DNA from 2 places in the Streptomyces sp. NPDC058289 genome. Region 1 is predicted to be linked to the other one. Evidence: riboswitches for the same ligand, from Rfam matches in the RefSeq annotation. Region 1 holds a riboswitch; the other holds the start of a gene.
What was found. Region 1 has a riboswitch for glycine ahead of gcvT (glycine cleavage system aminomethyltransferase GcvT). Riboswitches for the same ligand answer to the same signal wherever they lie in the genome.

Region 2: it holds a riboswitch for glycine, as region 1 does, so the genes downstream of both, gcvP (aminomethyl-transferring glycine dehydrogenase) here and gcvT (glycine cleavage system aminomethyltransferase GcvT) in region 1, are expected to answer to the same signal.

The regions. Positions count from the first base shown of each region.
Region 1 is NZ_JBHVYI010000044.1:56,266-59,928, reverse strand. It holds gene ACFVX6_RS22690 (enhanced serine sensitivity protein SseB C-terminal domain-containing protein) at 1-131, opposite strand, end outside; gene ACFVX6_RS22685 (enhanced serine sensitivity protein SseB) at 199-909, opposite strand; gene ACFVX6_RS22680 (AAA family ATPase) at 1,045-1,728, opposite strand; glycine riboswitch at 1,908-2,011, shown strand; gene gcvT (glycine cleavage system aminomethyltransferase GcvT) at 2,196-3,311, shown strand; gene gcvH (glycine cleavage system protein GcvH) at 3,415-3,663, shown strand, end outside.
Region 2 is NZ_JBHVYI010000078.1:27,793-31,455, forward strand. It holds gene gcvP (aminomethyl-transferring glycine dehydrogenase) at 1-1,414, opposite strand, end outside; glycine riboswitch at 1,613-1,711, opposite strand; gene ACFVX6_RS30865 (PRC-barrel domain-containing protein) at 1,830-2,195, shown strand; gene ACFVX6_RS30870 (DNA polymerase IV) at 2,895-3,663, opposite strand, start outside.

The DNA.
Region 1 (3,663 bases):
CAGAGGAGCATCCACAGCCGTCCCTCGGCCAGGGCGTGCAGGAGAGACTCGTAGCTCTCGTAGCGCCCCGGAGTCACCTGGCGCAGCATGTGCTCGACCTGCCCGACCGCGGCCGTGCCTGACGCACTCACCCGGTACCCCTCTTCGTCTGTTCGTCCGCCCGTCGTCCACGCGTGTCGGCCACCAGCTTAAGCGTCACTACGGCAGGTAGAAGGGGCGTACGCGCTCACGTATGTAGTCGACGACCGGGTCCTCGGCGGCGTCGAGCAGGATCAACTGCACCGGCCAGGGCGGTGGTACGCGGGTCAGGGCGCGCCCCAGCGCGTCCATCGGGGCGTTTCGCATGCCGGGCTCCCATCCCACCAGGTGGACCCCGACGTACAGCTCCGGCGTGCCGCCCTCGACGCTGGCGAGGCAGCGGTGCGCGGACGCGACGACTCCGGTGGCGCGGAACTCCTCCGCGGCGGCGGCGAGGAACTCGACCGGGTCCTCCTGCCAGTCGGGCTCGTAGAGCCGGACCCGGCCGCCGGTGGCGGGGCCGTCGAGCGGGCTGCGGCCGGTGCGGCAGAGCTCCGCGACGGCCGGCGGGGGCAGGGGCACGCCGACGGATCCCTCGGGGTTGACCGCGAGGCCGAGCTGCGGGGGCAGGCCGCGGGCGAAGTCCACGGCGGGGGCGACGGCGAAGTCCATGGCGGGTCCGGCGCAGGCGCGGAACTGCTCCTCGGAGCTGTAGACGGGCACGTAGGCGGCGCCGTCGATGTCCATGGTGGGCAGGCTCAGGCTGTTCACCCCGCCGGGCAGCGGGACCCACAGGTGGCTCCGCCCGAGGACCTCGAGGATCCGCCCCCCGGCGTCCGCCTGTCCGAGCGCCGCCCCGAGCACCTGCTCCAGCTCGTTACCCGGCCACATGTACGTCTCCGCTCGCTTGCCCTTGGTCTCGACCCGAGGTTAACGGGCGGGTGCGACACCCCGGCCGGGGGCCGCCCGCTATCGCCGGCCGTCAGTCCGTCGGCCGTCAGTCCGTCGGCCGCCGACCGCCGACCGCTAGAGGAAGCCGATCGACGTCAGCCGGGACGCCGCCGGGCGGTCCAGCAGGGTCACCGACGCGCAGCCGGCCGGCGGGCGGCCCGCCTCGGCCTCGCGCAGCAGCCGGGCCACGGCGCCCCGGTGCCGGGCGAAGGCGTACGCCGAGACGCCCCGGCCCCGCGCCGCCTGCCCGGCCCGGGCCTCCTCGGGGGTGGTGTCCAGCAGCACCAGGTGCAGCGCGCGGCCGCGCCGCCGGGCCGCCGAGGCCAGCAGCGCCCGTACCCAGCTCTGCGTACCGCAGTCGTGGACGACGGCCGGGGCCCCGGAGCGGAGCACCCGCCACAGGCCCCAGTAGTGCGCGATCCGGACCGCCGGCCGGTACACCGCGTAGGGCAGGGCGGCCGGCATCCGGCGCTCCCACCGCTCGCGGGCGTCCTGGGAGTCGATGCCGCCGCCCTCCGCGGCCCGTTTGATCAGGGTGCTCTTGCCGCCGCCGGGCAGTCCGGAGACCACCACGACGTCCCCGGCGGCGAAGCGGAGCCGCCGCGGTCCCTCGGCCCCGCGCAGGTCGCGCACCGCTCCGGGCTCCCCGGCCGCCCCCGCCGCCGGATCCCGTACGACGCCGCGCTGCGACGGCACCCCGGCCACCGCGCCCTCGACGGTGCCGGTGCTCGTCGCCGCCAGTACTCCGAATCTCCGCACAGTGCTCGCCTCCCCCGCGACGGGTCGCCTGGACCCGTCCCCCTGAGTGTAAAGAGACGGTAATCCGGCGGCGCCGGTTCCGTTCCGGGTCCGCTCCGCTTGCGGACCCCCTCCCCCATTCGGCCGCACGTCGTGCAATGATGTGCGCCATCTGGACACCTAACTGCATACCGGCCGCTTGAATCCGCGCGGGAGAGTCCCGGCACGCCGCAAGGCGTTGCCCGGGCGCCGAAGGAGCAAGTACCTCCCTTGAATCTCTCAGGCCCCGTACCGCGTGGATGAGGCAGATCTGAAAAGCGAGCCGCGCCACCGCCCGTGAGGGCATCGGCGACGGTTCCACCCAAGGTGCAAGTCGATGGCCTTCCCCTGGAAGCGGGGAACTCTCGGCGAACCTCTCAGGTTCCGATGACAGATGGGGAGGAACTCCTCCTCGTCATGTCATGCCCTGGGACCCGGGAGCCACACCCATGAGCACTGCCCCCCGCCTGACCGCCCTCGATGCGCTGCACCGTTCGCTCGGTGCGACCATGACCGATTTCGCGGGCTGGGACATGCCCCTGCGGTACGCCAGCGAGCGCGACGAGCACAACGCCGTCCGCACCAAGGCCGGTCTCTTCGACCTCTCCCACATGGGCGAGATCACCCTGACCGGCCCCGAGGCCGTCAAGGTCCTGGACTACGCGCTGGTCGGCAACATCTCCACCGTCGGCGTCGGCCGCGCCCGCTACACGCACATCTGCCAGGAGGACGGCGGGATCCTCGACGACCTGATCGTCTACCGCCTGGGCGAGACCGAGTTCATGGTCGTCGCGAACGCCTCCAACGCCCAGGTCGTCCTGGACGCGATCACCGAGCGCGCCGCCGGCTTCGACGCCGAGGTCCGCGACGACCGCGACGCGTACGCGCTGCTCGCGGTGCAGGGTCCGGAGTCCCCCGGCATCCTCGCCTCCCTCACAGACGCCGACCTGGACGGGCTGAAGTACTACGCCGGCCTGCCCGGCACGGTCGCCGGGGTGCCCGCGCTGATCGCGCGTACCGGCTACACCGGCGAGGACGGCTTCGAGCTGTTCGTCGCCCCCGAGCACGCCGTGGAGCTGTGGCAGGCGCTGACCAAGGCGGGCGAGGGCGTCGGCCTGGTCCCGGCCGGCCTGTCCTGCCGCGACACCCTGCGCCTGGAAGCGGGCATGCCGCTGTACGGGCACGAGCTGACCACCTCCCTCACCCCATTCGACGCGGGTCTGGGCCGGGTCGTGAAGTTCGAGAAGGAGGGCGACTTCGTCGGCCGCGCCGCCCTGGAGGCCGCCGCCGAGCGCGCCGCTTCCAACCCGCCGCGCAAGCTGGTCGGCCTGATCGCCGAGGGCCGCCGCGTTCCGCGTGCGGGCTTCTCCGTGACCTTCGACGGCCAGGTCGTCGGCGAGGTCACCTCGGGCGCCCCGTCCCCGACGCTGGGCAAGCCGATCGCGATGGCCTATGTCGACGCGGCGCACGCCGCGCCCGGCGCCTCCGGCGTCGGCGTGGACATTCGCGGTACGCATGAGGCGTACGAGGTCGTGGCGCTGCCGTTCTACAAGCGGCAGAAGTAGCCCCGTACCGCACCGCACCGCGCCTCACCGCTGACCGGCGCATCGCGCCGGTCCGCAGGACCACCGTTCGTATCCACTCCCCCGCATCCAGGAGAATCAGGTCATGAGCAACCCCCAGCAGCTGCGTTTCAGCAAGGAGCACGAGTGGCTGTCGGACGCCGTCGACGGCGTCTCGACGGTCGGCATCACGGAGTTCGCGGCCAACGCGCTCGGTGACGTCGTCTACGCCCAGCTTCCCGAGGTGGGTGACACGGTGACCGCGGGCGAGACCTGCGGCGAGCTGGAGTCGACCAAGTCGGTCAGCGACCTGTACTCCCCCGTCACCGGCGAGATCGTCGAGTCCAACCAGGAC
Region 2 (3,663 bases), on a different contig from region 1:
CCGAGCGCAGCAGCCCCTCGGGGAGCGCGTCGGTCGTGGTGGCGTCGAGCGCCTCCAGATCGGCGGTGACCCCGAAGGCCGCCCACACCGCGTCCACGTCGGCGCGCAGGGTGGTTTCGTCACAGGAGGCGGAGACCAGGTCGGCGTCCACCTGGTACAGGTTGACCCCGCCCTCGCGGGCCGCGGCCACGACCTCGGCGGCACGGCCCGGAACCCGGACGGTGACGGTGTCGAAGTAGGAGCCGTGCACGACCTCGACGCCGCCGGCCGTCAGACCGGCGGCGAGCAGGGCGGCGTAGCGGTGGGTGCGACGGGCGATCGTCCGCAGCCCGTCCGGGCCGTGGTAGACGGCGTACATGCCGGCCATGACGGCGAGGAGCACCTGCGCGGTGCAGATGTTGCTGGTGGCCTTCTCGCGGCGGATGTGCTGCTCACGGGTCTGCAGCGCCAGGCGGTACGCCTTGTTGCCGTCCGCGTCCACGGAGACGCCGACGAGGCGGCCGGGAAGCGAGCGGGCGTGCTTGGCCTGGACGGCCATGTAACCGGCGTGCGGTCCGCCGAAGCCCATCGGGACGCCGAAGCGCTGGGTGGTGCCGACGGCGATGTCCGCGCCCAGCTCGCCCGGCGAGGTCAGCAGCGTCAGGGCGAGCAGGTCGGCGGAGACGGCGACGATGGCGCCGAGCGCGTGCGCCTGCTCGATGACCGGCTTGATCTCCCGCACGGCGCCGGAAGCACCCGGGTACTGGAGGAGCACGCCGTAGACGCCACGCTCGGCGATCTCGGCCGGAATCCCGTCCGACAGGTCCGCGACGACGACCTCGATGCCGATCGGCTCGGCGCGGGTCTCGATCACCGCGATGGTCTGCGGCAGCGCGTCGGCGTCGACGAGGAAGACGTTGCCCTTGGCCTTGCCCACGCGGCGGGCCAGGGTCATGGCCTCGGCGGCCGCCGTGCCCTCGTCGAGCAGCGAGGCGCCGGAGGTCGGCAGGCCGGTCAGCTCGGCGACGACGGTCTGGAAGTTCAGCAGGGCTTCGAGACGGCCCTGGGAGATCTCCGGCTGGTACGGCGTGTACGCCGTGTACCAGGCCGGGTTCTCCATGACGTTGCGCAGGATCACCGGCGGCGTGAAGGTCCCGTAGTAGCCGAGACCGATCATCGACGACAGGACCTGGTTGCGGTCGGCGAGCTCACGCAGCTCGGCGAGCACCTCGGCCTCGGTCCGCGCCTCGGGCAGGTTCAGCGCGGCGGTGGTCTTGATCACATCCGGCACCGCGGCTGCGGTGAGCTCGTCCAGCGAGCCGTAGCCCACATGGGCGAGCATCTTCGCCTGCGCCTCGGCGTCCGGGCCGATGTGGCGCTGCTCGAAGGGGATGCCTCGCTCCAGCTGGGAGAGCGGAATGCGGTTGGCGGTCATGTACGGAGGCCTCCTGGTCGTACGACCTGCGAGGGGCACCACGGCGCGGGCACCCGGACGGCCTCCCCCTCTGTCATCACAACCTGAGAGCTTCACCGGGCCGCGCGGGGATCGCCCACGAGATCCGGCTTTCACCGTCGGTGAGGAGAGGGACCGGCACTGCGCGCCCGGTACCCGCCCCTGCTTTCCAGAGTGGCCTCACCACGTGCGGTACGTATGCCTGAGAGATTCCGGGGAGGATTTGCTCCTTCGGCGCCTCCGTCTCACTCACTCGGAGGACTCTCCCGCACAGGGTCAACAGCCATCACCCAGCCTACCAGCGAGGATCTGCGGGCCTCCCTCGAGTGGCCCCCTCTCCGGAAATGCACTTTTGTAGTCATTACGGAGGAGTTGCGCCCAATGGAGGGACCGGACCGTGCAGACCGACATCGATCCCCGCAGCCTGATCGGCCGCAAGGCGTTCGACCGCAATGGCACCAAGATCGGCACCGTCGACGAGGTCTACCTCGACGATGCCACGGGCGTCCCGGAATGGGCCGCCGTACGCACCGGACTCTTCAGCCGGGACGCCTTCGTCCCGCTGGAGCCCAGCGAGATGGTGGGCGACACCCTGCGCGTGCCCTTCGAACGCTCCCTCATCAAGGACGCCCCCGACTTCGGCGTCGGCCGCCACCTCTCCCCCGAACAGGAGCTGCAGCTCTACCACCACTACGGCCTGGACCTGGCCCTCCCCACGGACTTCCAGCACGACTTCGGCCACAAGACCCCCGACACCCCCTGACCCCCCACCCGCTGCCCGCCGCCACCCGGGGCAGCGGGCCTGACAGCGGCCCAGCACACCGAACCGGGGCAAGCGAGGAACGCCGGGCGGATCCTCGCCACCCAGCCAGCCCCAGACCACCGGGCAAGCCGGCGGAGGCCACCGACCACGAGCAGAGCCCTGAGCCGGGCCGCACCGCCCAGCAGGACCGGGGGCTGGGCAAGCCGACCGAGGCCACCAACCATGGCCAGGACGCTGAGCCGCACCGCACCGCCCAGCAGGACGGGGGCGCCGGGCAAGCCGGCCGACGCCACCGACCATGGGCAGAGCCCTGAGCGGAGCCCTGAGCCGGGCCGCACCGCCCAGCAGGACCAGGGTGCTGGGCAAAGACAGGCTGCCGGATCGAGCCAGTCGCACACAGCACGTTCAACGGTCGGCGGCGCCCAGCGGGCAGCGGGCAGCGGGCAGCGGGCAGCGGCACCTGACATTCCGCGCCCAACCCAGTACCGACAACGGGCCGACCAACGGGCGCACCCAACGGCCGACACCCGGCTACGCCCAGCACCCAGCAGCTGCCGCCGAGCCACCGCCCGGCCCCCGGCCGCGCCCAGCAGCTGCCGACGAACTACCCCCGAACCCGACGGGCCCTGCCGGCGGACGACTCCCCGGACGCGGACGGGCCACCCTCGCCCGGCGAAGCGGCCTGACCTCTGAGGCTCCCTACGGCGCCGTCGAGCCCTCGACCCCCACCACCTGGTCCCCTACCAGCGGCATCGGATCGGACGGCTCCAGCTCGGGGTCGTCCACCAGAAACGTTCGCACCCGGCCCGGCTCGGATCCGGGCTGCTCGAACCGTACGGTCACTCGCCCGACCCCGCTGCCCTGCACCCACCCCGGCCCGTACGCCGCATGCCGCACATCGCTCCCGGCCGGCCACAGCCGCTCACTCACACCTTCGACACCGCCCGACCCCCCGAGCCCCTGCCCACCCGCCGGACCTGCCCCCGAGCCCTGGCCCTGACCCGAACCTTGACTCTCCGGGGCGCCCCGGCCCTCCCCGGCACGCTCCACCGGCCCCGACCCAACGCCCTGGCCCTGCCTCTCTCGAGCCGCCCGGCCCTCCCCGGCACTCTCCACCTGCCCCGACCCAACACCTTGCCCCTGGCCTTGCCCCTGCCCCTCCGGGGTGACCCGGCTCTCCGCCTCCCCCGACACGGCACCTTGCCCCCGGCCCTCAGCCTCAGCGAGCGCGTGCCCAGCCCCCTGCCCCTCGCCGGCGGCCTCACCCTGCCCTTGCCCAGGGGCCTGCCCCTGCCCCTGCCCCCGCCCCCGGCCGGTGCCCTCGTCCTGAACCGGCCCGGGCCCCTGTCCAGCGCCCTCACCGAGAGCGCGGCTCTCCTGACCCCCGTCAGCATCGACCGCGTCCCGCCCCGCGCCCCCGCCGAACGGCGCAACCCCGTCAGCACGATCCGCACCCACTCCCGCAGCC